4 regions of the Sinobacterium norvegicum genome follow, and region 4 is predicted to be linked to each of the others. Evidence: predicted binding sites of a transcription regulator. Region 4 holds the regulator's gene; each other region holds the start of a gene.
What was found. Region 4 encodes sigma-54, which starts transcription at its own class of promoters, with help from an activator protein. Its sites were predicted from a motif close to TGGCACANNNNTTGCNNT; they were not measured.
Positions count from the first base shown of each region.

Region 1: L9P87_RS07400 (VPLPA-CTERM sorting domain-containing protein) is a predicted target of sigma-54. The motif match lies at 2,070-2,087, and genes of this name have one in related genera.
Region 2: L9P87_RS00705 (ammonium transporter) is a predicted target of sigma-54. The motif match lies at 3,964-3,981, and genes of this name have one in related genera.
Region 3: L9P87_RS00475 (VPLPA-CTERM sorting domain-containing protein) is a predicted target of sigma-54. The motif match lies at 3,916-3,933, and genes of this name have one in related genera.

Region 1 is NZ_CAKLPX010000001.1:1,655,360-1,662,635, reverse strand. Features, by position in the region: gene L9P87_RS07405 (TonB-dependent receptor) at 1-739, opposite strand, end outside; gene L9P87_RS07400 (VPLPA-CTERM sorting domain-containing protein) at 1,191-1,910, opposite strand; gene L9P87_RS07395 (MGMT family protein) at 2,439-2,750, opposite strand; gene L9P87_RS07390 (DUF3302 domain-containing protein) at 2,835-3,230, shown strand; gene L9P87_RS07385 (HlyD family secretion protein) at 3,230-4,189, shown strand; gene L9P87_RS07380 (urate hydroxylase PuuD) at 4,380-5,570, opposite strand; gene guaD (guanine deaminase) at 5,653-6,993, opposite strand; gene L9P87_RS07370 (ureidoglycolate lyase) at 7,031-7,276, opposite strand, start outside.
Region 2 is NZ_CAKLPX010000001.1:155,265-162,540, forward strand. Features, by position in the region: gene L9P87_RS00690 (alkaline phosphatase D family protein) at 1-253, shown strand, start outside; gene L9P87_RS00695 (penicillin acylase family protein) at 373-2,772, opposite strand; gene L9P87_RS00700 (phytanoyl-CoA dioxygenase family protein) at 2,943-3,812, opposite strand; gene L9P87_RS00705 (ammonium transporter) at 4,201-5,412, shown strand; gene L9P87_RS00710 (DUF6122 family protein) at 5,682-5,984, shown strand; gene L9P87_RS00715 (SDR family oxidoreductase) at 6,098-6,763, shown strand; gene L9P87_RS00720 (tRNA (adenine(22)-N(1))-methyltransferase TrmK) at 6,903-7,276, shown strand, end outside.
Region 3 is NZ_CAKLPX010000001.1:88,267-95,542, forward strand. Features, by position in the region: gene L9P87_RS00460 (alpha/beta fold hydrolase) at 1-452, opposite strand, end outside; gene L9P87_RS00465 (hypothetical protein) at 458-1,756, opposite strand; gene L9P87_RS00470 (helix-turn-helix domain-containing protein) at 1,866-3,044, opposite strand; gene L9P87_RS00475 (VPLPA-CTERM sorting domain-containing protein) at 3,209-3,769, opposite strand; tRNA gene L9P87_RS00480 (tRNA-Leu) at 4,403-4,489, shown strand; gene L9P87_RS00485 (TonB-dependent receptor) at 4,740-7,208, opposite strand.
Region 4 is NZ_CAKLPX010000007.1:42,952-50,227, forward strand. Features, by position in the region: gene mgtE (magnesium transporter) at 1-1,257, opposite strand, end outside; gene L9P87_RS17940 (hypothetical protein) at 1,258-1,380, shown strand; gene L9P87_RS17260 (HPr family phosphocarrier protein) at 1,503-1,772, opposite strand; gene rapZ (RNase adapter RapZ) at 1,788-2,648, opposite strand; gene ptsN (PTS IIA-like nitrogen regulatory protein PtsN) at 2,672-3,133, opposite strand; gene hpf (ribosome hibernation-promoting factor, HPF/YfiA family) at 3,153-3,455, opposite strand; gene L9P87_RS17280 (RNA polymerase factor sigma-54) at 3,554-5,053, opposite strand; gene lptB (LPS export ABC transporter ATP-binding protein) at 5,290-6,015, opposite strand; gene lptA (lipopolysaccharide transport periplasmic protein LptA) at 6,016-6,648, opposite strand; gene lptC (LPS export ABC transporter periplasmic protein LptC) at 6,638-7,207, opposite strand; gene L9P87_RS17300 (KpsF/GutQ family sugar-phosphate isomerase) at 7,243-7,276, opposite strand, start outside.

The DNA of each region.
Region 1 (7,276 bases), on a different contig from region 4:
AGCGGAATTGACCGATTCCCATCATTCTATCATCGTCGTTCCACAGTTTACCGTCTTCGAGGTTTTCCATGTAACCATCGTTCTTGGTTTGAGCGAGAGTAAAGCGCGATAGCAATGTGTCGTCGATCAGTGGCAGGTTGACGGTGCCAGAGACGTTTTGACGGCCGTGGTTGCCGATGGTGCCCTCAATATGGCCACCGAGTTCTTCATGGGGTTTTTTGGTGTTGATAACAATGGCGCCACCGGTGGTGTTCTTGCCAAATAACGTGCCCTGTGGGCCACGCAGTACCTGCATCGATTCAACATCGGCAGCATCGAGCAGCGCGCCGGGTGCGCGTGAAGAGTAAATACCGTCGATATAGGTACCAACGGCAGAGTCGACGGTGACCTTGGTTTCACGTTGACCGATACCGCGAATATATGGGTTGCTTTCGCCCTTGGTGCCGTTACCGCCGCCCCCCATGTTGAGGCCGGGAACAACACCTTCTAAATCCTTGACGCTGGAGATACCGAGAGATTTCAGCGATTCGCCGCTGAAGGCCGAGACAGTTACCGGCACTTCCTGCATCGATTCCTCACGTTTACGAGCGGTAACGACGACTTCCTCGAGGGCAAAGCCTTCTTTTTCTTGCGCGAAACTTGGGCTAATAATCAGTGACGAGGCAATCGCTACTGAAACGGCTAGGGTGTTAGGCAATAAATTGGCAGGTGCTAACAGCCGGTTACGTGACCGCGGCATAGGTTTCTCCGGTTATTTTTATTCTTGTATAAATTATTATTTTCGGCTTGTTATTTTTATTGGCCGTTATCTGTTGACGTTTATTTTATAAAATAAAACAGACGCAAAAGGCTACTAAGTTCGGAAATCTTTACAGCGGTGACACTGCAGGCCATGTTATGGCGTGGTCACTGACTGTTGCTGTTTAAAAAAATAATTACAGTGTCGTAAAATTTAACGCAAAGAATAGTGCGTTATCATGATCAATAATCAGATGCTGTCACCGGGCGGTGTTTGTCGTATGCAGAAGAAAAAACATTCGCAAGTGAGTCAGTAGGATGTTTGAATATTTGAGCATGCTTTCTATAGATAGGATAACGGATTAGGTTGAATAATAATGATATAAAAGAATAAAAAACGCGCATTACAGCGCGTTTTTTTAACATTAAATTTAGCGATTAGCCAAAATTAATTATGCAGCTTTACGACGACGACGGGCGATGCCGCCTAAGCCGACAAGGGCCGAGCCGAACAACCAAGCGGCACCAGGAACTGGAACAGGGTTGGCCAGATCGTTATAGAGACCCAGGTTGACGTCGTCTGGCAGTGCGGCGAAGCTGCCGGCAGGGTTCATAGTCAGTGTGTAGTCAACATCAGTCATAACATTGCCAACGAAAGGCGCGTTAATCGTCAGTGTTGAAGTCAGTGTTACTAAGCCGATATTGCTGGCGTCCATAATCTGGTTGCCGGCACCATCAGTTTTGATAGTAAACGGTAGCTCGCTGCCAACAGGGGCGTTTGAACATACGGTGTTACCGAAAACTGGTGGTGAGGTATCGGTACAGGCTGTGACGCGTGAGGTGGCACCGTCAGCATCAAAAACAAGACCTTGGCCGTCGAGGAAGGCTAGAGGGTCAAACTGGCCCCACACTACGTTTTCTGTGTTGGCGGTTAGTGTGGAACCGAAAGAAGTACTGCTGGTAGCCAGTGCAGTATTCATTACGAAGGCGCCATAGTTGGTTTCATCGTCAACCACGATGGTAGCAGTACCACCACCGCTCTGGCTGCCTGAAGAGCCGCCAGAGATGGTGCCGGCCAGCGATACGTCATAGTGAAGTACTACCTGGGCAGCGTTAACACCTGTTGAAGCAACTGCTGCTGCGACTGAAGCCGCAATCAATAATTTTTTCATGTTTATTATCCTTCGAGAAAACTCGATTTGGAAGGGCGTTGCGATCAATCTGCACTGCCCAAGCCTTGGTTTTTATTATTTCATTCCTTCAGGTTGTAATTCTTGCGCCTCCCTATGGTTGCAGCAGAAACAAGAAATTATTAGCCTGTATGCAGGATATAAACAATATTAGTGCCAAAATTATTTTATGATTAAAATTCAGTGGTTTAAATTGTTTTTGTGTTGTTATAATAGGGTGTTGGTCAGTGCTGGAGGAATCTTAATTGCGGGTTGTAAAAGGTTTCGTCGGCAGGGTTTTTACAATTGTAAAAATAGGAATTTATCACCCGCTAGTGACAAGTTTTGTTTTTTATAAAATGTAATGCGGATGGCTCTTTATCGCTGTCGCCGACTGGCGACATCGGTATTTTGGTAGGGAGGCGCGGTCTTGTAAGTGATTTCGACACTCTGTCTATTGTGTGACTTGGGTCACATAATAATCGCCGCATTTATTATCTTTCCTGCAAGAGTTTTTTGTAGGGCTGGGTGTCATTGTGGCTGCCAGCGCTTGCCCTGCCACAGCACGTTTTGGCTTTGAATGATTAGGCCTTCATCTTCGAGTAGTGCTTTTTGACGCCGATAGCCATCGCTGTCGAGGGGAAGGCTGATCTGTCCTCGACTGTTGATCACTCGGTGCCAGGGGATGGCTGAATTGGCCGGCAGCTTTTTTAATACCGCCCCGACGAGGCGGGCCTGGTTCGATAAACCGGCCAGCTGAGCAATGTCTCCGTAACTGGCGACGAAGCCTGCGGGGATAGCGGCAACAGTGGTCAAAATCTGCTGTTGGAATTGGCTGTTCATGGTATGCGATATTGGCGGCGGGTTGGGGAGATTGATTTTACATGAGTATTGAATACTATTCTGCTATTCTTTCAAGACTGTCAAATGAATATAAATCAACGGATTGGAGAGCTGGTCATGCTCAATTATTTCGCCCTTGGGGTGCTTATCTTTACCGTGCTGGTATTGTTCTACGGCATTATTGCCCTGCACGATATTCCCTATGAGATCGCCAAGCACCGAAATCACCCCCATCAGGATGCCATCCATGCCGCGGGTTGGGTCAGTTTATTTACTCTCCATGTGATTTGGCCATTCCTGTGGATATGGGCAACGATTTATCGTGAGGACCGGGGCTGGGGCTTTGGCCACCACAGTCAGCAGGCGCTGCCGACCCGAGTGGCGGAGTTGGAGCAACAGCTCGAGACATTACAGGGTGAGTTTGCACTGTTGACCGGGGTGAAGAACCCCGTGGCCGATGATTCGCGAGGTGAAGGGTAATGGAGTTATTGATTTTATTAACCTATACCGCCATCTGTATCGCCATCTTCAAAATATTCAAGATACCACTCAACAAATGGTCTGTGCCGACGGCCGGTCTCGGCGGTATTGTGCTGGTTGGGGTGATGGTGTTTGTGATGAACTACAACCACCCTTATTCGGAGATTACCCGTGAGTATTTTGTCACCGTGCCGATAGTGCCCGAGGTGCGTGGCAAGGTGTTGGTTGTTCATGCCGAGGCGGGTACCCGTTTAAATAAAGGCGACGTACTCTTTTCTATTGACCCCGAGCCATTTCAGAATGACGTAGATGATTTTCAGGCGCAGTATGACGCGGCAGAGGAAGATGCGCTGCGTGCCGAGGAGCTGTTCCGTAAGAAGTTGGGCAGTGAACGTGATGCGCAGTTATACCGTTCACAAGCCGATAGCTTAGCGGCGAAGCTTGAGAACGCTGTTCGAGACCTTGGTAAAACGGTGGTCGAGGCGCCGACGGATGGTTATGTGGTACAGGTGGCGGTGAGGCCGGGTGTGATGGCAGTTCCCCTGCCAGTGCGTCCGGTGATGGTGTTTTTGCCGGAAGAAGAGATGTATTTAGTCGGCTGGTATCGTCAAAATAATCTGATGCGTTTGCAAATAGGTAATGAGGCCGAGGTCGCTTTTGATGCGTTGCCGGGCCAGGTTTTTGGCGGTGAAATTCTTGCCGTATCGCCGGCTATGCGTCAGGGGCAGGTACAGGCCAGTGGCGATTTAATCGACCCCAGTTCTGCCCCTCAACCGGGCCGCATACCGGTTATTATTAAGATTACCGACCCCGCCTTCGACCCCTATCGCCAGCTGATGGTGGGTGGTGCCTACGCACAAAGTGCCATCTACACCGAGCACGCGGTACATGTGGCTATTATCCGACGGGTAATACTGCGAGTCAGCTCTTGGTTGAATTATATATTCCCCTTCCATTAACGCTGAAAGCTATTAAAAAGCCCCCGAAGACGTGGTCTTCGGGGGCTTTTTAATGCCCAGTAATAAAGCGCAGGCATAAAAAAAGCGGGCTGGATAAGCCCGCTGAAGGTCGCGGTTCGCGATATTACACCTGCATCAGTGTTTGGTTGGCGAGTCTGCCAAGGCTGGCAACTCGCTCAGGGGCAGTAGCTTAGTCGATGTTGGCGCCTTGGCTGATCCAGGTCGCCAGGCTTGCACGCTCTTCGTCGGTCATCTGGGTCATGTTGCCCAGAGGCATATCGTGGGTATTGATGGCACGGGCTTGAATTCGTGGTGCCCACTTCTTAATCAGCGCTGGTTGGTCGAGTTTAACGCCACCCTGTGCCGTCGGCATCAGTGTCGGTGCGTCGGAGTGACAGGCGACACAGCGCTGCTCGATAATGGTGTTAACACTGGCAAAGCTGACCTTGGGCGTGCCGGCGTCTACTGCAGCGGGAGGCTTGGGTGCGATCACCACTAACAAGGCGATGAACAGAGCAGCAGAGAAAACAATAATACTCGGCTTCTGAATACCACGGTGCTTGAGGATAAAATAGTGACGCGCAAAGGCCGTAATGGTGCAGATAGCGGCGAGGATTAACCAGCCATACTGGTGACCGTAGGTCATCGGATAGTGGTTGCTAATCATGATGAAAATCAGTGGCAGTGTGGCATAGGTGTTGTGAGTCGAGCGGAATTTCGCCTTGGCACCAAACTTAGGGTCTGGCGCTGATCCTTCGGTGACGGCGGCAACCAGGGCGCGCTGAGCAGGCATAATGGCGTTGAACACGTTACCGGCCATGACGGTACCGATGAGTGCGCCGACGTGCATATAGGCGCCACGATCACTGAATATCAGGCTGAGGCCATAGGCCATGGCGGTGATGTAAACAAGACAAATAATGCCAAAGGTGAGGCCGTAGTTGGCCAGCGGGGTGCGGCACAGCAATTCATAGAGTACAAAGCTGCCGAATAGACTGGTTAGGCCAATGGCAATGGCAGTGCCTTGGCTGATATCGGCCTTAGAGGTGTCGATCAGATAGGTATCGGCACCGAGATAAAACATAATGCTCATCAGCAGTATACCGGTCAGCCAGGTGGTATAGGCCTCCCACTTAAACCAATGCAGCGTCTCGGGCATTTTTTCAGGTGCTAATTTGTACTTGGCTACCTCGTAAAAACCACCGCCGTGGATGGCCCACAGGTCGCCGCCAATACCCTTGTCTTTTTTCCACTGCGGTGGATTCTCTAGATTGTTATCCAACCAGACGAAATAAAATGAGGCGCCAATCCAGGCAACGCCGGTAATAACGTGCAAGAAGCGCACGATAAGATTCATAGAATCAATGATGTAAGCATCCATAGAGGTCTCTACCCTTAAGTGTTAACAGTACGGCTGTCGAAGCCCGTTGTTGCCCGCAGACAGCGGGCTTATTGTTTTAAAATCAGTGGTTGTGGTTACAGTGTTTGTCACCGCAGCGTTGTTTTTTGTATTGAGCCTCACCCATGATATAGGTGGCGCTGACGGTACGATCATCGCCGAGCATGGCCAGTACAAACAGTTGTTCTTCTAAGTTACGCGCCCGGTCGACTCGGAAATCGAGCAGGGTGCTTGAACGCGGGTTCAGCACTACAAAATCGGCCTCTTTACCGTATTCAAAGTTACCGATGGTATGGTGTAGGTCGAGGGCTTCGGCGCTGCCTAAGGTGGCGCGATAGAAGGCTTGCATCGCCGACAGAGTCGATCCCTGCAGTTGCTGAATCTTGTAGGCATCGCTCATGGTTTGCAGCATTGAAAAGCTGGTGCCGGCACCGACGTCGGTACCAAAGCCCATCTTCACACCGAGCTCTTTGAGCTTTTGCAGTGGGAATAGTCCGGAGCCAAGGAATAGGTTTGACGATGGGCAGTGAGCGATGGCTGACTGGGTATCAGCCAGGCGCTGACAGGCGTCGTCACAGAGGTGAACGCCGTGGGCGAAAACCGAACGGCTGCCGAGCAAATTGTATTTGTCGTAAACGTCGAGATAGTTTTTGCTGTCGGGGTAAAGCTCCTGTACCCAGGCAATTTCGTTTTTGTTTTCCGACAGGTGGGTGTGCATATAGACGCCGGGGTTTTCACGCAATAAATCACCGGCGCGGCCGAGTTGTTCCGGCGTTGAGGTCGGGGCAAAGCGGGGTGTAATAGCGTATTGCAAGCGATCCTTGCCGTGCCATCGCTTGATTAAGTCGCGGGATTCGCGGTAGCCACTTTCGGCGCTGTCGCGAAGATAATCAGGGCAGTTTCTGTCCATCAAAACCTTGCCGCAAATCATTCGTAGGTTGCGGGCTTCAGCCTTATTGAAAAATGCATCAACAGATTGTGGGTGTACGGTACCAAAGACTAACGCTGTTGTTGTGCCGCAGCTAACAAGTTCATTGAGGAATACCTCGGCAACCTGCTCAGCATAGACCTGATCACTGAAACGTCGCTCTGTGGGGAAGGTATAGGTCTCTAACCATTCGAGCAACTGTTCGCCATAGGCCGCAATCATACCGATCTGTGGGTAGTGCACGTGGGTGTCGATGAAGCCCGGTACAATAAGGTGGCCGGGATAGTGTTCTATTTCGACGTCCTCGGGCAGCTCGCCGAGGATTTCATGGGCCGGGGCCAATTTTTTTATATGGCCATTTTCACAGAATAGAATGCCATCCTCGACGTATTGGTAGGCCTCTTCACCATGCACCGAAGGGTCGGCAAGAAAATGTAATATGTTGCCGCGTACTGCGGTGAGTTTTGTCGGTTTCATTGGTCTACCTTTGTTAATCTATGGCTAACGTTTCTGTTTAGGGTGCAATGCGAATGGTCTGCTGCACTTCTTCTTCGTCGCAGTTGTTACCCTCGCCTCCGCGATCAATGACCAGAAAGTCACTCTCGCTGTTCAGGGCTAAACAATAGTGGTGCCATGTGCCGCGGTGATAATTAACACCCTGGCCCGGTTGTGCAAGAAATGCTTCTAAGGCATTTTCATCAAACTCACCAGCTTTGCCAACCACGACTAGATAAGGTTGGTTACCCAGTGGCATAAAGGC
Region 2 (7,276 bases), on a different contig from region 4:
GGAATATTTATCCCTGGGTGATGATTTGGGCGTGGCAGGCGTGACAGAGGGGTTACTTAAGACGCTGGCCGACGACCTGCGTTATGTCAATGTCGCCCAGCGTGGCTTTGTTATCACCACCTTTACACCGGATGAGGCGACTTCTGAGTGGTTTTTTATCGACACCGTTAAGAGTGAAACCTATACGCTGGATGATGACCGCAAGCAAGCGATGAAAACAGTGGCAGGTACGCCAGAGTTGGTGTTGCTTTAACGGTAGGATAACGCCTGTGCTGCCGGCATAAAAAAAGCCCTGTTAGCATCTGCTGACAGGGCTTTTTTGTGTCACTGAGCCTGGCGGCTCAGTGCTATCGAGATGTCAAACGCTGACGCTTAGTTGCTCAGCGTCATTGTCTCGCCAATCTGCTGTGCTTCGATATCGCTGGCGCAGAAGGGCATATCGACCCACTGCTTTGCACTGTACATTTTGGTTTGATCGTCGAAGTAAGGCGAGTCTTCATTGACCGATTGCGAGTAGGACAGCAGTGCATTAGCATCGGGGCAGTCGCTGCTATCGAAGCCAACAACCTGCATATAGCTGTTGCCGTGTTCGATATTGCTATAGCCTTCGCCATCGATTAAGTCCGAGATAATAACGCTGAAGCCAACACCGTTGGAGCCATGAATAGCAATTTTATCGCCATTGCGTTCGCTGTACTGTACCTCACCCCAAGGGCGGTCAAGCGGAATACCAGCTTGGTTGAGCTCTGCCACAGAAGCCAGCAGGGCTGCACGGGTATTCGCGATGACTGTCGCATCGCCACTGTTCATGGTATTGGGTGTGGTCACTGGGTAGGCGGGGTCGAAATCGTTCTGCCAGAAGCCGGCTTCTCGGTCGAGTTCAGCCCACAGGCCAATAAACAGCGCGTGGCCGACACTGTCGACATCGGATTCACGGTCCCAATCATCGAGTATCTGACAAGCGTGCTCTGCGTCAGCCGCCTCGCTGCCCCAATCGGCGCTGGTGGTGTTAGCGCAAACATCGAGCACGCCATCGAGAATCAATTCGGCGGCGTGATTTCGGCTGCCAAACATAATGTCTCTGACATTTTCGTTGGTAAATTTATCGCCGCCAGCCAGGCCGTCGTTATCGTCGAGTCGGTCTTGTAGTTGTACAAAGGCCAAGCGTGTGCGGGTCGATTGCTCAACTTCTTCGTTACCGATAATTGGCGAGAAGCCGGTCAGCAGGCTGTCGGGGTTGCTCAGCCAGTAGCTGTCGTTAGAGTTGGCAGCATAGTCGCGGTTTTGTAACACCGGTAGCTGACTCACCCCCATGACGCCATCGGCGGGAGAGTCTGCATCGGTGGCCCACTCACAGCTTGGGTCTGAGCCATCGAGAGTGGGGTAGCCTTCATCGGTCAACGAGGGGGCTGCCAGTCCTTTGACGCAGTTGTCGAAATGCCATTGGGTGATGCCGGGACGGGTGCTGATATCGCCATACATTGAGTTACCCTCACGGTCGACGGCAATGGTATTGGTCCATGGGTTGCCCATCTTTGCGGCAGCCTCGGTAACCTCATCCAGGTTCTCTGCCTGGCCCATACCGCGCCAAGTATCGAAGCCCCACGTGTTGTAGAGGTTGACGTCGCGAACAGTAAACACCGACTTCAAAATAGTTGGCCAACCTTCGAGTAGATCGCTGACGCCACCGAGATCGACAATCGGGCCATAGTGGGAGAAGTACAGCGTCTTTTCGACGGTCTCGATACTGCCATCGTCACGGACCTGTTCAGCAGTAACCTGTTCGCTGGTAATGTCGCGATAGATGTCGGCACCGGCATCATCCTGACCATAGACATATTGCATTGGGTTGTCAGGGTTGAGTTGCAGCTCGAAGAAGCTGAAACGACGACCGGTTGACACCGTGTGTGTCCAGGCGATGTCCTTGTTAAAGCCGATGTTAATCAGTGGGAAACCGTGCAGCGAGGCGCCCATGACATCGTATTCGCCATCGATGGTCAGGTGGGCCATATACCAGCGCAGGCGTCCAGACCATGGGAAGTGAGGGTTGCCGAGTAGCAAGCCACTGCCATTTTCGGTGACGTTGCCGCCGAGGGCATAAGCGTTGCTGCCCATCTGTTCAGGCTTGGGCATGTCGAAGGCATCGGTATTGAGGGCAAGTTGTTGAAACAGGTCGGCCATTGGGGCGTTGGCGACGCTCTCTGCCGGGCCGTTGACCGCCGAGATAAAGGGCGCGAGCGGGCCAGTACTGGCACGGATCAATAGCTTGTGCAGTGCCTTGTAGTTATCTAGCTGGTTGAGTGGTCGCACCCAGGGCTCGCCCTGACAGCTGCCGGCAATATTGTCGACGCCGGTATCCTCTATGTAGCGGTTGATACCCAGGGTATAGCCATCCATTACATCACGGGCATCCTGGTCCAGCTTGTCGATAAAGTTGCTTTGAATATTGGTATCGCTGTTGTAGTAGCGGTAGACAAAGTCTTCGTTGATATTGCCATCCAAATAACGGGCAGACTCGCCGTTGGCGCGCACGACTTCCTCCATCAATACGCAGAGGTTTTGCTTGGCGTATTGGTAGCCATAGCCGTAGCCCAGGCTGCCCCAGTCTTCGGCGTTGATGTGCGGGATGCCGTGTTCGGTTTCGGTGATGTCGGCACTGTAGAGAGCCGTACCGAACTCAGGGGCTGAGTCGTTGACGTCAGAATCACTGTCGTTGGAGCAGCCGGAGAGCGCCACGGCAAAAACCGCGGCACTAAGGAGTTTCATTTTCATTGTTATGCCTTGTAAAACTATTGCGTCGTACGCTTTTATTGTTAGCCACTTGGTCAAAAATGGCTGTAAGTTTACAGTTTAAACATACGTCCGTCATAAATCCATAGGCCGCTGTCACAAAGGCTGTCAAAAAGTGTTTTGGGTGCCATCGCTCTGTTCTGCGACGGCTATCAAAAGGTATTGGGGTAGTCCTGCCAGTAGTATTGGAGGTGTTGGTTTTTCCAGTCCTTATAAATGTTTGACCAATCGAGGTCGTCGATACGCCAGCCGTGATGAGGCTCGAGGTTGAGTGACCACAGCGGTGCCCCGTAATCACAGAATCGGGTATCGATGCTCAGCCTTGCCGCCGATTGGGCGGTGTTTGGCTCGGCCTTATGGACGCAGCACGAATGGAAGATAATCACGTCGCCTTGGCTAACGTCTGAGGTGTGCCAAAGAGTCTCGTCATCATAAATTTCACATTGTATGCCGCCAACCCCCTGCGCCTCAAAGACAGGTCTGACACCTTTTTTATGGGAGTGGGGCAATAGCTTGAGTCGGCCCATTTCAGTGGTGACATCGTGCAATGCCACCCACATGCCAGCCATGGTTTCTCCCGCTTGATGTGAGTGGGCGTCTTGATGGGGCGGCGTTTCATAGCCGATTTTTTTCGGTGTTGCCATCCGCGCCATTTTCATCGGGTAGACAAAGGGCTTGTCGCCGGCAACGATCTGCATTAACTGGTGCAGATCCGCTTGATGGAAGAAATCGTGAAACGCTTCCATCGACTGGATTTTTGGGTAGAGCTGATCCCAGATGGGGTCGGTCTCGAAAAACGGTTCACCGCCCAGTGCCGGTAGCCCGGTCTGCGGGTCGAGCACAATGTGGGGGGAGAGTGCGTCCAAAAACTGCAGCATTAGCTGCTGACACTTTTGCTTGTCGACATGGTTTTGAAAATAGAGATAGCCGTAATGTTGGAAGCGCTGCTGCAATAATACTGCGTCTTCATCACTGCGGGAGACGACGAGTGGCTGATTTTGGATCTGCAAAGTGTTCGGCAAAATAGTGTCCGTCATTTATAGCGTTGTTAATTCGCCCAGTATAAGGACAAAAGCCGAGGGTCACAAACGCATCCGCTGAGCGGTGTCGATGGCTAACTAACGGAATTGTTTTGTTGCTGTAATTAAAATCGCACTAATTGAAGGCTTTTTTTGGCACGGAAAATGCTTTATATCTGTGCGTAAACGGGCGGAATGCTCTATTAAAAACAATTAAAGCGTAATAAGTGCCTCAAATAAGAGCGGCGCACCGATAGAAGAGAGTAAAAGCGACAATAGTCCGTTTTTTTAACGAGACTGTCACCCATTGGTCGATAGGTTGGATTGATGGTGGTGCTTTATAATGGTGCGTAGTGCAACGGTTTGGTGCAAAGCTAAGGGTGGAAATATTTTGGATATTACTAGTGCAGTAGAATCGTTGGTATCGAGCAGCAATACCTATTTTATTTTAATGGGCGCGATCATGGTCTTTGCCATGCACGCAGGTTTTGCCTTCTTGGAAGTCGGTACTGTCCGTCTCAAAAACCAAGTGAACGCCCTGGTTAAAATCATGACTGACTTTGGTGTCTCTGCCATCGTCTACTTCTTTGTTGGTTACTGGGTTGCTTATGATGTGACCTTTTTCCAGGGGGCGCCAGCACTGGCCGAAAACAATGGCTATGAACTGGTTAAGTTTTTCTTCCTGATGACCTTTGCCGCTGCCATCCCGGCCATTATCTCCGGTGGTGTGGCTGAGCGAGCCCGTTTTTATCCAATGCTGATCGCCTCGGCCATTGTGGTAGGCCTGGTCTACCCCTTCTTCGAAGGCATTATTTGGAACGGTAACTTTGGCTTCCAGGATTGGCTTGAGGCCACTTTTGGCGCGCCATTTAATGATTTTGCCGGCTCTGTTGTCGTACACGGTGTCGGTGGTTGGATTGCCCTGTCTGCCGTCATTGTCCTGGGTATGCGACGTGGCCGTGAGCGCGATGGCCGTCTGATTGCCTTCGCCCCCTCCAACATTCCCTTCCTTGGTTTGGGTGCCTGGATTCTCTGTATCGGTTGGTTCGGCTTTAACGTGATGTCGGCTCAGACCTTAGACGGTATCAGCGGTCTGGTGGCGGTTAACTCATTAATGGCCATGGTCGGCGGCATTATTGCGTCGATGATTGCCGGTCGCAAAGACCCTGGTTTTATTCATAACGGTCCACTGGCCGGTTTGGTTGCAGTCTGTGCTGGCTCTAACTTAATGCACCCCATTGGTGCCTTGGCCACCGGTTTGGTTGCTGGCGTGTTATTCGTCATGATGTTCTCTTACATTCAAAACAAGCTACACCGTGTCGATGATGTGCTGGGTGTGTGGCCACTGCACGGTGTGTGTGGCGCCTGGGGCGGCATTGCAGCGGGTATTTTTGGCCTTGAGTCTTTCGGTGGTATGGGCGGTGTTACCTTTATGAGCCAGTTGGTTGGTACCTTGGCCGGCATTGGCTTCGCCGTTGTGGCAGGCTTTGTGGTTTATTTTGTGATCGATAAGGTCGTCGGTATACGCCTGAGCGAGGAAGAGGAGTATATGGGTGCTGACCTGGCGGTTCATAAGATCAGCGCGGTGAATAAAAGCAAATAAAGTGTGACATAGGTCACGCGATGTGGGAGATCTCTCACGTTGCGTGACCGTTATGTCTAATGGCATATAAACCTGGTTAAGCCATAATTAAGACGTACCAAGGAGGTACGTGCTAATACGGATGTTGGCGATGACTAGGGATGTTACGAAAGCCGCAGATGCGGCTTTTTTTATGGCTGATTTTTACTGTCGGCTCTTTGATTAATCCTGTTCGATCAGTAGGGTAGGCACTTTTTCTGCTCGCTTCAGGGGGTCTTGTTATCCACTTAATATTACATGCACTGGTGCCGCTGATTGTTGCCGTGTTGTTTTTTCGCCGCGATTGGAAAAAGGCCTACCTGATCATGATGGCCACCATGATTGTCGATGTTGATCATCTGTTGGCGACACCTATTTATGACCCGCTGCGCTGCAGTATCGGTTTTCATCCGCTACATCAAACTGTGCCTATGCTGTTGTATGCCGTCGCCTGTTTTATCCCTAAGTTGCGGTACGTCGGTATAGGCTTGGTCATTCACATGGCGCTCGACGCTATCGACTGTCAGTGGACTAACGGCATCTGGATGATGTAACCCGTTTTTGTTGATAGGCCCCTGCTGTGCGTCATATCACCCCGCCAGGCTTCACAGCCTCGGCCAGACGTTATATTCTGGCCAGATATGAACAGAGGATCAGGATTAACCCCATGACTCAGACAGTGTTAATCACCGGTGCCGCCAGTGGTATTGGTTTGGCTATGACGCAACAATACTTGGCACAGGGCAATCAGGTGACGGCCTGTTGCCGTAGTAGCAGCGATGCATTGGCCGCTCTCGACTGTGAGGTGGTTACCGATGTCGATGTGACGCAGCCGGAATCGGTCGACCGGTTAAAAAGTAAGTTGGCGGGGCGCAGCATTGATATTCTGATCAATTGTGCCGGCTTGTTGACGAATGAGAGCCTCGACGATCTGTGTTTTAATCGCATTCAGACCCAGTGGGAAGTTAACGCCCTTGGCCCGTTGCGAATGACCGAGGCGCTGCTGCCCTGTCTTAATGAGGGCAGTAAAATAGCAATGATTACCAGTCGTATGGGTTCTATTGGCGACAACACCTCGGGTTCACGTTACGGTTATCGCATGTCGAAGGCAGCACTCAATGCCGCCAGCAAGAGCCTGGCCGAGGACTTAAAACCCTGCGGAATAAGCGTTGCCATTCTGCATCCGGGCCTGGTATCGACAAGAATGATCGGTTTCAGCGGTGATATTTCGCCAGCAGAAGCAGCGCAGCGTTTGATGGTGCGTATCGAACAATTGGACTTGACCAATACCGGCACTTTTTGGCACTCCAACGGTGATGTTTTACCCTGGTAGCAGATGGTAACAATATTGCTGTCGACTACTACCGCCCTTGGGGCGGAGGAGTGTGTCGGCTCGGTAGAGGGCCGGCGGCGCTGGGGTTTGCCGGGCCGAGGGTTTATAATGCTCGCTCCATCCTCATCGACGCCATGTTATGCCCACCGATATATCCTCGCAGTTTGTTGCCATCAGCGCGCCAAAACTGACGCCGCGACTGGCTGAAATTCATCGTCAATTAGTCGATAATCAAGCGCAGCAGCAGTATCACAGTGTCTGGGATTGTTGCTGCGACCACGGCTACCTTGGCTTTAATCTCGTCGCCAGTGCCTTGTTTCAGCGCTGTTATTTCGTCGATCAAATCCCCCATATCACCGAGGAATTATTAACGGTTTTACAGCGCCATGGCGGCGACAGTTACCGGGTCATTACCGCCGATGTGGGCGAGCTACATTTCGATGGCAGCATCAAACACTGCGTGATCATCGCCGGTGTGGGTGGTCGAGCAATTATTGAGATGTTGCAGGGCAT
Region 3 (7,276 bases), on a different contig from region 4:
GATTTTGCCTGTTGTGGGTAGCGGCTGGCAAAGGCGCGGGCGACGCGGTTGCCGTAGGCGTGGCCGATCAAGGTCATCGGCTGTGTCAGTTGCTCTTGTTCGAGAATGACGGCCAAATCATCGGCATAGTCAAACAGCGTCGCCTGCAGTGATGGCAGCTCCGAGCCATCGATGCCTCTGGCCTGCATAATCAGTGTGCGGTAGCCGGCCTTGTTTAAGTCGCCGACGAGTTCGTTGAAATCGGAGCCGGAGCGGGCGTAGCTGGCCTGCAGAATAACCGTCCCAGCACGGTCGTCACCGCTGACAAAATACTGCAGTTGAAAACCATTGTGGTCGGCGTATCGAGCCTCGCCAATCGTCGCTCGGGCGGGGTTGTCTTGCAGTGCATAGATGATAAGACCGGTGAAGACGGCAATTAGAATCGCCAGTGACAGGAGTATTTTTTTCAGCATGGTAATCACTTTGTTGTAGAGGGTAAGAGTGGCGATTGATTCAGTTGCTGGATCAGCTTTTCAGCGGCGTGGCCATAGGGGGCTAACAGTTCGGTTGAGGTGACTTTGGGGGTGTCGCCGGGGCTGTGAAAAAATCGATGACTGCCAACAAAGCCGCTGGCCTTGTAACCGAGATTAATGATGGAGCCAAGTTCGGAGTGGCCGCGGTTTAACTGGCTGGCCGGAAGAATATCGAGGTCGGGCACGTCGGCAAAGCTCTGCTGAGTAAGGGCCATCACAGCGCTGTCGGCGTAGAGGTGGTTGTATTGATGGACGGTGTTCAGCGGCGTCAGCTGGTCACCGTCTTGCTGCCACTGGCGGGCACCGATGGAGGCGCCGAGGTGAAGCCACAGTGAAACCTGCTCAGCTGGTGGCGCCAGGGCAAGGCTGTGTTCTGTGCCCATAAAGTCCAGTTCATGGCCGCTGTTGGCAATAAATAACCAGTTAATATGCTGGGGCTGCTGGCTGGCGTAGCGCGCCATGCCCAGCCACAGAGCGACACCGCTGCCGCGCTCGCCGGCGGTTTGAAACCAGCCGCTGGTAGGCGTTGAAATAACGGCCCAGGGGGCGTCGGCTATGGGTGTTGCCGGGTAGCGACCAATGACATTGTAGGCGGTGGTGGCGCGGCGGCTGCCGGTGCTGATCAGCTCAACCGTTGTTTTTGCAGCGATGGCCTGTTCGATGGTGGTGGCATCAGCCAGCGCGGTAATCACCGTTGGTATGGCTGTCGGTGTTTGTCGGCTCTCAGCGTTGGCATTGGTGGCGTATATTTCACCGGAGGGATGGTCGGGGCTGATAATCAGGGCCAGGGCGCCTTTTTCTGCCGCGGCCTTGGCGAGCTCCGCCGGTTGCAGGCGGTACCATTGGCCAGCTTGCTGTGGCGAAAGATAGGCAATATGGCCGTTTAAATCATCGTCACTCATCGGCACTATGGTGGCGGACAGTTTGCCCCTGGTCGGTTGCGGGAACCAGTGCGGGAAGACGGCAATGTGTTGCTTGCCAATAGTCAGTTGCTGTTGCTCGGGAAAAAACTGCTGCAGTGCGAAGGGTTGCTGCTGCACGGCAAAGCCTGCGTCTGTCAGCGAGTCGGCCAGCCACTGGCTGGTGTCTATATCCTGCTGACTGCCGGTACGGTGTTCGCCGAGGCCGGCAAAGTGTTCGACATCGCGATACAGTGCTTCACCGTCAAGTGGTGTATCGGCGACGCTGATGTTGCTGGAAATCATCAAGCCAATCAGGCCGAAGTAAAACGCTCTGTCAATCATAACCGCCCCAAGAGAAATCTTATTGTTTTAATCTGTGAGGTTAACATAGCCTGTTTTAAGCAACTTAAACCAGCGCATGTGAAGGCGATTAAAGATTAAGACCCTTTGTTTATGCGGCTTTGTGCGTTTTTCTATAATGGCTGGGGGTTTGCCCTGTGCGTTTCTTAAAATGGTTGTTAAAGACGTTTTGGCTGTTGAAACCGGTGCTGAGTGCAATATCACCTATGCTGCTGTTGGGCTGTGTTAATAGCATTTCGCAGGCCGCTTCGATGCGGTGCCGGTTGATATAGTCGAAAAAGCTCTCGTCCGCCTTGGAGTTGATTACCTGGCTTAAATAGTTGGGGCGAGTGGCTAATTGCTCGGCCAGCTCGGCCAGTTTTATGCCGGCGGTCAGGAAAGGCTGCTGTTCTATCATCAGGGTGTCGAGATTGCGCCAGAGTGTATCAATACGCTGTTGGTCGAGGCCGGATTTAGCGTATTTTTCGGTTTCTTTGGTCACGGTATCAGGTCTGGACTGATTGTTGTCAGTGGGGCTCACTGTTGCCGGCTGGCGCTGGTCCTGATCGAAGACCCGGGGCTGTCGCAGCCCCATCAGGCCAATATAATAGATCAGACAGACGCTGAGTAAGACCGAGTAAAAGGCCCGGGGGCCAATAACGTTGAAGCCTATGGCTCGCAGCAACAGTGCTAGCAAACTGATCAGCGCCGTCACAAGGCAGATCCACACCAGCACTTTCAGCCAGTTGAGATTAATCGACTCCAGCGATGAAAATTGGTTTTTAATTGCCGCCTGATAAGGGCGCAGGGTGGCCAGCGACAGCAAGGAATAAATCACCAAGGTGGCAAACAGTGGCATGGTGGCCAAGGCTACGCGACTTTGTATCAACTCCGGCAATGCCGAGTAGCGATCGTAATCAGCGGTGTCGATATCGATAATAGGGCCGCCGGGGCTGAGGGCCAGAGCGGCAATTAAAACAGGGGCAAAGTGCAGCCACTGCTGCCAGTGAAACTGATAGTTCGGTTGCACCAACAGGCGTACATAAAAATAGAGTAGCGGGCCAATGCAGTAGCTGAGGTGCAGCAGGGAAAACAGTTGCTGGTGCGGGAGATATTGTCCCTCGGGCAGGTATTCGAAGGCGATGACAAAAAGGCGGAGGCTGAGCACACCAATAAATGCCGCCAATACACGATTGGCGCGTTGGTTGCCAAAGTTAATCGTCAGCAGTGCCAGTAGTAGCATCAAGCCTTGGGAGGCACCGAGCAGGGCAATATTAGAGAGGGAGAACATCAAATCACTATCATCTTACTGTTATAGGCCGCTATTTCAGCACTTGCCTGTCAGTCAGTAAACAACGCCTTTGTTAGCAAACAGTAATGATAACCATGGTAGGAAGGAGGAGAGGCGATTAACCGCCATCGCAACGATGACGGTTAACTGATAAATCCTGTTGCCTAGCGGCGCTTTTTGGCGATGCCGGCCAGGCCGATTAACGCAGAGCCAAATAACCAAGCCGCTGCAGGTACAGGTACCTGTGATGTCGCAAAGACATCGTCGAAGCCGGCAATCATGCTGTAGTTGTTATTGGCGGTAAACGTCATGCTGGTGATGTTGCTCAGCGTGATGGTATTCAACTGACCGCCGGTTTTACCCTGGACTGAGCCAATGCTACCGGTCAAGCCGTTGGCATCGGTCCAGCTGACGTTTGAGCTACCGTAGGACTCCATATTCACCTGGCCGATATCAACAGCAGAGGTAAAGTTAAACGTCAGACCTTCACCACCGGCCATGAGGTAGTTGAAGCCGTTAGTGCCACGACCTAAGCCCTGAGTTGTCCAGCTAACCTTGCTGCCGTTCACCGGCGTGACGTTAACGCCCAGCACGCCGTCACTGGCAACAAAGTTCAGGGAGTCGTGATAACCACCGCTACCCTTGACGAAATCAAAACTTGCGGCGCCCGCTAACGAACTTGCCGTCATCGCTGCTGCGCACACTAGTAAGGTTGTTTTTTTCATTATTATCCCTCGAATTCAGCAATATAACGCTGTTGCTTAGTTCTTTATTAATTCGGGACTGGAGGTATACCATTATTACTTCCAACTACATTATCCCTAACTCTGTAGACTAACGATTTACTACTCTTGTTAGCTTGACGAGGATAATTGCAAAAGCCGTGCCATAGGGCTAAGGGCTAGCGGAACAGAGTAAATCGGTCACTTGGTAGGTCAACAGAGTGGGTGAGTGTAAATATTGTCGACCCGGGGAAAACTGTGAGGGGGGTCACAAATCGGTGCGTGGCAGCCGTCGTATTATGACAATAATTTGTAGCTGCACGGCGCAAAAAATCAAGACAGAGGCTGAAATTACTGACGGGTATAATAGTGTACCGTTTATTCCCTTTTTGCATGCGTATTGTCGCAGTCGCACTCCGAGGTGACACGGTGTGATGTCGGAGACTTGTACAGGTTTTATTTAGCTGTGGCAGCGGCAATGGCCAGAAAATTCGGGGCTGTTGCTGCATTATTGGTCGATTTGGCCAGATCATTGAAAATAACTTAAAAAAATCCACAAACTCGCTTGCTCAAGGCATGTGGTTTCTATATATTACGCGGCATTCCAAGCAAACATGTGTGTGTTTGAAGCTCGATGCCCGAGTGGTGGAATTGGTAGACACAGGAGACTTAAAATCTCCCGATCGTAAGATCGTAACGGTTCAAGTCCGTTCTCGGGCACCACTTGGAACAAATTCAAAAACCCAGTAAATCGTAAGATTTACTGGGTTTTTTTATGCCTGTTGATATTGCAGGACGATCTTTGTCACTCATAAGTCGTGTGCCTTGGCTTGGGTGTCAACGCGGGGTTCTGCGGTGGCAGGGCAAGCCGATTAGCGCTCTGAGGGTGAGTGCTGCAATCGAAAAAACAGGGATAAAAAAAAGCCCTAAACGGGAGGGACCGTCCAGGGCTTTTAGAGAGAAATGTAGAGTTTTACTGGTAGTGGTAGCGGAAAGTTGTTCCGTAGGTTCTTGGTGGGGCCAGGGCGCCCATGTAGCCACCGTAAACAGGTAGATCAGTGCCCATTACGTAGACGGCTTCATCGCTCAGGTTTTTACCCCAGATAGTAATACCCCATGTATCGTCCGCGTTAGCAATACCCAGGCGAGCATTGATAATACCGGCATCATCCTGAATTAAATTGTCATCGAGGTCGGTGTCTAAATAGTAAGAGCTCGTATAGTTATATTCTAAGCGGGCAAAGCCATTTAGGCTGGTATCAAAAATGGGGAAATCGGACTGGGCAAAGCTGCTTGCCGTCCACTTGGGTGCATTATCAATTTGCTGGCCTGTTAAGTCTTGCGAGTAACCTATGCCGTTATCAACAATCTGCTGTACGGTGGCAGGGGCATTTTTGTAGTCACCGTAGGTGGCTCGGTTGTAGGCAGAGCTTAAGCCAACGGTTAAATACTGATGGGCTAAGTAGGTGATATCAAACTCAACACCCTTTGCTTGCATAGAGCCAGCATTCTGCACCAGAACAGTACCGCCTTCGAAGGTTTGCGCCTGGAACTCGTCGTAATCGGTCCAGTAGAGAGAGGTGTTAAATGCCAGACGGCGATTTAACCACGTTGATTTCATCCCTAGTTCATAGTTGGTTGACTCTTCATCTTTAAATTCATTGTTGGGGTTGTTGGTATCCAGTGAGATCGAAGAGAAACCGGGAATGACTTCACCAACGGTGTCAGAGGCGGTTCTTAATTGGTTAAAGCCTCCTGATTTATAACCTCTGCTGAATGAGGCATAAAGCATGGCGTCATCAGTAACATGCCATTTGACGTTGATAGAGGGTGTCCAGTTGGTCGTTGTTCGTGACTGGTTTTGATAGCTTGGTGGACCACTGACAGGTGGGGTATCAACAAAAACAGGAGGTAATCCACTGCCAATTGATGTGTACCAATCATTGTAGTCCTGTGCTAACTGATCGTAGGGGCCTTTTTGAGGGCAGCTGACCCCGGGTGGGTTTGAAGCTCCACCGAGGCTGGCGATATCATAAAAAGGACAGGAGATCTGCGAGCCTTCACGGTCTTTGGTTTCCTTATTCCAGCGCAGACCTGCGGTCAGGCTGACGGTCTCGGTCAGGTTTAACGTCATCTGACCAAAGGCTGAATAGCTGGTTGTTTGATGATTGTTGTAGCCGTAGTTGGTGGTGCCATCGGTAAAGAATGCCAGCGGGTCTTGTGTACCGGGGTCGCCATCGCCGACGGCGCCATTGGCGTGTAAGTCGAAGGTGTCATCGGTATCCATGTCTTGCTGGTAATAAAACAAACCGGCCTGGTATTCGAGGAATTCACCCGACGCTGAGGCAATACGGAACTCAGAGGTGAACTGGTCAAGGCCAACGTCTGCGGCCATTTCGACGGCATCAAACGGTGAAAGGTCGCCATCGTAACCACTGGTTGATTCATACTGTCTATAAGCATTAAGCCAGGTAAGAGTGATTTCATTTTTTAACTCTTTGCTCCACTCCAAAGACATGCCCTTGTTGAGCACTTCGTTGGAGGGGGCGACGTTGCCATAGTATTCATGGGGCTCAGGGATAATGCCGTCTATCGATGTACCTGGGTTAGCCGCGGCTAAACCGTCCCATGTTGCGTTCAGTGATGAGGGCCCGTCATAGGTGATGACGTTGAGATCACAACACTTAGAGTCTTCCTTGGCGTAGTCGGCGGCCAAGATAAACTCACCCAGGGTTTCTGAGCTCCAAGAAAACTTACCGCGAACGCCCCATTTGTCCGTTGCATTGACGTCTTCGTTGAGGGTTTTGTTGTCGCCATAGCCGTCATTCACCGCACGATAGCCTGATAATCGTAGCGCTGTGTTCTCTGTCACAGGCGTGTTCGCCATCCAGCGAACCTCTTGCTGGCCGTAGTTGCCTGCGGTTAGTTCTAGATCTGCTTCAACGATTTCTGTTGGGTTTTTGGTGATGACGCTGATGGCACCGGCGGCGGTATTTTTACCGTATAAAGTTCCCTGTGGGCCTTTTAGCACTTCGACACGCTGTATATCGGTCAAGTCGTTAATGCTCATGCCGGCACGACTCATGTAGACACCATCGACAAACATACCAACACTGGGGTCAATACCGGCGTTAGAGCCGATAGAGCCAATGCCTCGAATGCGAACAGAGGTTGAGCGGGAGTCATTACCGGTCTGAATCTTAAGATTGGGTACGTATTCCCCAATTTCATTAAAGTTAGTCAGGCCGGCTTCCTTCAAGGTCTGATCCGTGAGGGTGTTAATTGACATGGCAACATCAGAGAGGTTTTCCTCACGCTTAGTCGCCGTGACGATGACTTCTTCAAGTTGTAATTGTGTTTGCTCTACCTGAGCGGTCACAGTCAGTGGGCTGAGTAACGCTGCGACTCCCAGCGCCAAGCTATGGGTCTTAGTTTGGGACATATTGGGAAACTCCAAGCTTATTATTATTTTTTGTATATTTAATACGATACTAACAGGACTATTGACGG
Region 4 (7,276 bases):
AAATAATGTGGCCAGGCCGAGGAAGGTAAAAAAGCCAACGGCATCGGTAATTGTTGTCAGCGCCATGCTGCCAGCGAGTGCAGGATCTATCTTCATGGCTTTCAAGGCAACCGGGATTAATACACCGGCAGCGGCGGCAATCATTAAGTTAATCACCATGGCTCCGGCGATTATCATACCGATAGTCGTATCGTTAAACCATAAAACAGCGATGATTGCCGCACAGCAGGCCCAAATTAAACCATTGATCACCGCGACGCCAAGTTCTCGGGTGAATAGCCATGAGGTATTGCTATTACCTATTTGGCCAAGAGCCATACCGCGAATAATAATAGTGAGGGTCTGGTTGCCGGCAACGCCACCCATGCTAGCGACGATCGGCATAAGCACTGCCAGGGCAACAACTTTTTCAATAGTGGCTTCAAACAGGCCGATGACATTGGCCGAGAATAATGCGGCTAAGAGGTTAACCCCGAGCCAAAGTGCTCGCCTAGGGGCCGTGGCCCTGACGGTGGCGAAGGTGTCAGCTTCCTCATCGAGGCCGGCCATGCTCAGTAGTGAGTGATCGGCATCCTCACGGATGACATCGACCACATCATCGATAGTAATACGGCCAAGTAGCTGGCCTTCATCATTGACCACCGGCGATGACACCCAATCGTTTCGTTCGAAGAGGCTGGCAACATCGGTATCGGAGGTGTGTGCCAGAATAGGTTCGATGTCAGTGGTCATGACTTCCCGCACGGTCATACTGGGATCGCTGGACAGTAGTTTGCTGATAGGTAGCAAACCGAGAAATTTATCCTTGCGATTGACGACAAAAATAGTGTCGATAATATCGGGTAATTCGTCGTGACGACGCAGATAGCGCAGCACCACATCCAGACTGAGGTCTGGCCGCGTGGTGATGTTATCGGTATTCATCAAGCCGCCCGCAGTATCCTCGTGGTAGGGCAGAATCTTCTCTACCCGTTGACGATCTTGGGCATCCATCGCCAGCAACACTTCACGGATGACGCGATCGGGCAATTGCTGCAATATGTCAGCGGCATCATCGGGTTCGAGCCCGTCGGTCAGGGCAATGAGTTCATCGGTGTCTTTGTTCTTTAAAAAATTGGCCTGAAGCTCCTCGCCCAGCTCTTGTAATACGCTGCCCTCTCGGCGGTTGTCGAGTAAGCGCCACAGCACGGAGCGCTGTTTAGGTGGGGATGACTCTATCAGGTGAGCGATGTCTGCATCGGTCAGACTCTTCAACATATGCCTTATGCTTTGGAGGGCTCCGCTATCGACGGCGTCATTGAGAGCGCGAAGATGGTGCTGAGTTTGGGCTTGGTCGGTAGCTTGGGGCATAAAAATTACTCTGTTGAAGATAGTGGTTGAGCGCTAGGCGTGACCTTCTGATAATGGTGTGGGGTGAATGGGGGCGATTATGCTAGAAAAAGTATAAGACAACAACGCATTATCGGTATTATTCAACGTGGTGTAATGTTACTTATTTGCATCTATTCATCTTCGTCAAAGCGGTTATTGATCAGTTGGCAGACAGCTTCCATGGCGGCGGTTTCATCGCTGCCCTCACAGCGGATGGTTATCCAGCTACCCTTCGAGGCGGCCAGCATCATTACCGACATGATGCTTTTGCTGTCGACGCTTTTCTCATCGCGAATAATGGCGATTTGGCTGGCAAAGGCGCTGGCAACTGTTACTAGCTTGGCTGCGGCCCTGGCATGGACGCCGAGTTTATTGATGATTTCTATCTGTTGCTCAACCATGAGTATGCTGTCGCTTTATTTATTATCGAGTTCTCGGTGGCGTACCTGTACATTGTCATAAAGGGCGCTGAAATGTTGATAAAGTTTTTCCGCCATAAAGACGCTGCGGTGCTGTCCGCCGGTGCAGCCAACGGCGACAGTAGTATAAGAGCGATTATTGGCGGAGAATCGAGGCACCCAGCGTTCAAGGTATTGTTTGATATCGTCAAACATCTCTTTCACCTCATCCTGTTCTGATAAAAAGTTCTTTACCCCATCGTCAAGGCCGGTTTGGCTGCGAAGTGATGGCACCCAGTGTGGATTGGGTAGGCAGCGCAGGTCGAACACCATATCAGCATGGTTGGGGCTGCCCTTTTTAAAGCCGAATGACTGGAATTGCAGCGTCATCTGGCCGCTGTTTTGGTCGGCGACCTCAATGCGAATAAAATCACGTAACTCGTGATAGCTAAGTTTGGTGGTGTCGATGGTTAAATCGGCGATATTAGCAATCGGCTCGAGAATCACACGCTCGTCTTCAATTGCCTCCTGCAATGCGGTGTGGCGATTGCTCAACGGGTGCTTACGACGAGTTTCACTGAAACGCTTAATTAGAGAGTTGTTGTCGGCGTCGAGATAGATAACCGAGGTCTCGACTTCTTCCGGCAGTGATGAAATAAGGGTGGGAAACTCAGAGAGCGTACGAGAGCTATTGCGGGCATCGATGCAGACGGCAAGCATCTCTTGTTCGGGGGACGAGTTGGCTCTCGCCTCACTGATCAAGGCGGGCAATAGATAGGCGGGTAGGTTGTCGATACAGTAAAAGCCGACATCTTCTAACACATTAAGCGCTGTACTCTTGCCGGAGCCGGAGCGTCCGCTGATGACGACTAGTTTCATAGCTTCCCTATCTTGTAATCCAGTTAGCCTGTTGCAATGGGCTGCAAGGCGGCATCAAAAAGTTCTTGGTTGCTGTTGGTTGCCCTCAGACTTTGGCAATAATCTTCAGCGCTAAACAATTCCGCCATCATTGACAGGGCCTGAAGGTGATCATCGCAGGCTTCCTCAGGAACCATCAGCACGAACAAGATATCAACAGGCTGATCATCGATGGCATCAAACGCAACGGGTTTGTCGAGGGTGAATAAGGCGCCGGTAATCCCCAGGCAGTTGGGCACTCTGCAGTGGGGGATGGCAATGCCTTTGCCAATGCCGGTGCTGCCGAGCTTTTCTCTTGCATTAAAACGCTGAAACAGCTCCTCGTTATCAAAGGCGCTGACATCCTTGCAGATATGTTCTGCAATGATTTCTAGCACGCGTTTTTTGGAGGAGGCTGACGCACCTGAGACGGTGCGTTCTAGTGTGAGAATATTTTGCAGTTGCATGATAATTTAATAAGTCTTGCTATCTGGAGCCATGATTACTGGCGGTTTGCTTTTCTTTGTATTTCAGCAATTGACGGTCTAGCTTGTCAGTTAGCAAGTCGATTGCGGCATACATATCAGCCGCTTCCGAGGATGCGGCAATGTCGGCGCCGGTCACGTGTATCGTGGCATCGGCCCGGTGTCTGGTTTTTTCAACAGTCAGTGTAACATGTGAGTTGGTAATACTATCAGAGTGTCTACTGAGACGGCCAAACTTATTGGTGACATATTCGTGTAAAGCTTCAGTAACATCGACGTGGTGACCGCTGATATGGATTTGCATATGTTTATCCTCTGTCGCTACAGGCTGTAATTGCCCTGTTGTCTGTGTGAATACCGCATCTTGGTTGTCGCCCAATATTTGACGGGCTTATCTATAGTCTAGACCAGTTGTTTGCGTTCGTTTGAGGGAGGAATCATCATGGATTCTCTGTACTTAGCGATTGTCCGCCGGGCGACCTTAATCCCTTGCTCTGCCAGCAGCTTGGTCATTGCATTGTCGCTGAGCGGCTTGCGAGGATTTTCGGCGGCCACCAATTTTTTGATAATGGCGCGGATTGCCGTCGATGAGCATTCGCCGCCACTTTCGGTGCTGACGTGGCTGGAAAAAAAGTATTTCAGCTCGAAGATGCCCCGGGGGGTGTGCATGTATTTCTGCGTTGTCACCCTGGAGATCGTAGACTCATGCATTTCAACGGCGTCGGCGATGTCGAGCAGGACCATTGGCTTCATCGCCTCATCACCGTAGTCGAGAAAACCCTGCTGCATTTCGACAATTTTGCTGGCAACTTTCATCAGTGTTTCATTCCGACTCTGCAAGCTTTTCAGGAACCAGCGTGCTTCCTGCAAATTGTCTTTTAAAAAGGTATTGTCAGAGCTATTGTCGGCCCGCTTGATTAGCGAGGCGTAATCGTTGTTAATGCGTATGCGGGGGGCGATATCGGGGTTTAGCTCCACTCGCCAGTGTTCATCGACCTTGCGGACGTAGACGTCGGGGACAATATATTCGGCGCTGTTGGCCTCTAAGTCATCACCAGGACGGGGGTTAAGGCTTTGAATCAGGCTGATAACGGCCTTCAGTGGCGCCTCTTTGATGCGAGCTCTACGCATTAGCTGATTAAAATCTTTGTTGCCCAGTAGCGGTAAATAGTGCTCGACAACTTTTTTGGTGTCACTGAGCCAAGGGGTGGACTCGGGTAATTGGTTGAGCTGAATTAGCAGGCATTCTCTTAAATCTTGGCTGCCAACACCGGGTGGGTCAAACTGCTGAATACGATGCAGTACGGCCATTACCTCGTCGAGTTCAATGTCTAGCTGATGATCATCCTCAAAACCTTGATGGATTTCCTCGGCACTCAGTGACATAAAACCAGAGGGCTCTATGGCATCGATAACCGCGAGACCAATCACCCTATCGGTGTCGGACATGGGAGTGAGGTTTAGTTGCCATAACAGATGCTCGTGCAGGCCCTCGGCCTGACTGTTCCGGCTGTCGATATCAAAGTCTTCGCCGCCAGGTCCTGCGCTACCACCGGTGTTCTGGTAAACATCATCCCACTGTGTATCAACGGGAAGCTCTTTGGGGATGTTGTCAGGGTTTGACCAATCGATATCAGACTGAGCGGCATCGGCGGGCGTTTCGGGGCTGGCTGTTTCTATTTGGGCGGGTCCCTCAGTCGTATGGTTGAGGGCTTCTAAATTATTTTCCGGTGAGGCGTTATGTTCCTCTTCGGTGACTTCGAGCATGGGGTTGGAATCGAGAGCCTGCTGGATCTCTTGTTGTAAATCGAGCGTTGACAACTGGAGTAGGCGAATAGCCTGTTGCAGTTGCGGGGTCATCGTTAATTGCTGACCCATTTTCAGTTGCAGCGATTGTTTCACAGCGACAGATTCTCCCAAGCGAACCGCGTATCAGTCTCTGTTTGCTATTTTCGGTTATAGCAATAATAAGAGCTCTCTGAATAGCCGGATATCCGCCGGCAATCTAGTAAGGCCGGCATTATAATCATCAGTAACTCTGTAAAAGCAGTAGTTATTATCAAATTTATACAGCGTCAGTTTATCGGTAGTCGCGACGACAAGCAAACATTAGACCAGCTTTAAAATAGCCTTTGTGTTTAGAGCTTGAATTGCTCACCCAGATAGACTTTGCGGACCTGATGATTACTCAAAATAGTCTCTGCGGTGCCCTCGGCAATAATATAGCCTTCGCTGACGATATAGGCCTTGTCACAGATGTCGAGGGTCTCTCTGACATTGTGATCGGTAATGAGTACCCCGATGCCTTTGGACTTCAGGTGATTAACAATCCCTTTGATCTCGTTAACCGAGATGGGGTCGACGCCAGCAAAGGGCTCATCGAGCAGGATAAATTCAGGCTCTGTGGCCAGCGCTCTCGCTATTTCTACCCGGCGCCTTTCACCTCCCGAGAGAGACATGCCGAGGCTTTTACGAATATGGGTGATATGGAATTCTTGTAGCAGCTCTTCCATTTTTGCATGACGCTGTTTCTTGTTTAAATCCTGGCGTGTTTCGAGTATCGCAAGCAGGTTGTTTTCCACCGATAATTTGCGAAAAATTGACGCTTCCTGTGGCAGGTAGCCAATCCCGTGTTTGGCCCGGCCGTGCATAGGTTCTGCGGAAATATTGGTGTCGTTGATCCACACCTGGCCGGCATCCTGGGGCACAATCCCGACGACCATGTAAAAGCAAGTGGTCTTACCGGCGCCGTTGGGGCCGAGTAGGCCGACAACTTGCCCGCTGTCTATCGACAATGAAACATCTTGAATGATTTTACGTTTTTTATAGGCCTTGGCTAAATTGTTGGCTTTCAGGGTCGCCATCTAAGGTTGCTCACTTTTATCGGTGCTGTCAGTGTCAGTTGGCGCCTCTGGCGCGGGCTCGCTGGTGGGTATGGCCTCGTCCGGTATTCTATCTGATGGCGGGGTGACCTCTGCGGCGGGTGCCTTCTTTTTACTGGGGGGGAGGACTACGTGAACGCGGCCATCGCCCTCTTGTTGGTCTTTGTTGCCCTTGGCTTTGACGATTTCTTCCGCCATGAGGTATTCAATCTGTTCGCTATCGACCTGGGTGCCATCCTGTTCGATACTGGCCTGGCGGGTCAGAACGAGTAGCTCTTTGGCGGCATAATAGTCGATGATTTCGCCGCGGGCATAGACTATCGCCTTGTTTTCTTCGGGGCGCTGTTGCAATTTTGCCGGTTTGCCCAGCGCCTGAATTTTGGATAATTCGCCGTTGACCTGGTTGATGATAATTTTGTCGGCTTCAATATGAAGCGTGCCTTGGTCGAGTTCGACATTACCGATATAGGTGGTAATCGCATTCTTATCGTCACGCTCGGCGCGATCAGAGCGAATATGAATAGGTTGTTCGCGGTCAGTAGGCAGCGCCTGGGCCAGCTGGACCGTCAGCAAGGAGCAGAGAATCGCAATCGCTGTTAGGGGGCTATGGCTCATAAACAGAGTGAACTCCAGAGAGTAGAGAAATAAATTCTTTGTTGAAGTCAGCGTGCATCCCCGTCGCCTTGGTGACGCCTGATGCCTGGGTAATCGTCACCGCTTCTTTGGTATCGGCGGTATTGAGTACGGTGTTAATTAATAATATTTCAGTGTTCAGCACGGTACTGTCGGCAGCGGTATTACCGGTGGTAATCACTACATTGTTGGTTAATAGTACGGTTTTATCAGGGTTTACCGTAGCATTTTTTGCCGAGGCTATCTGTTTTGTCACACTGGCCTCGTAACTCTTGATGACCGGGTTAGTCACAAAAGAGGTGTCGCTGTGATCGAAGTGAATCGCTTTGTCAGCAATCGAGTGGGTATCCAGCTTGCCGTCGACATCGAAACTGCGGTGATCGGCTTCGGTGATATACCATGCTGGTGCTTTAATCACGGCGGCCACTAGCAGGTCGCCGGTATTGTTATCCGGCGAGGTGAAGTAGGCAACAGCAGTGACACCAATGACGGTGGCGGCTGCGGCCAGCCATTGTTGTACCTGTCTCGATCGTTTGCTCACCGGCTAGCATCCGTAACGTGTTAATAGTGTCAAAATTATACCAGACCGGCTCGTAATAGTGCATGCAGA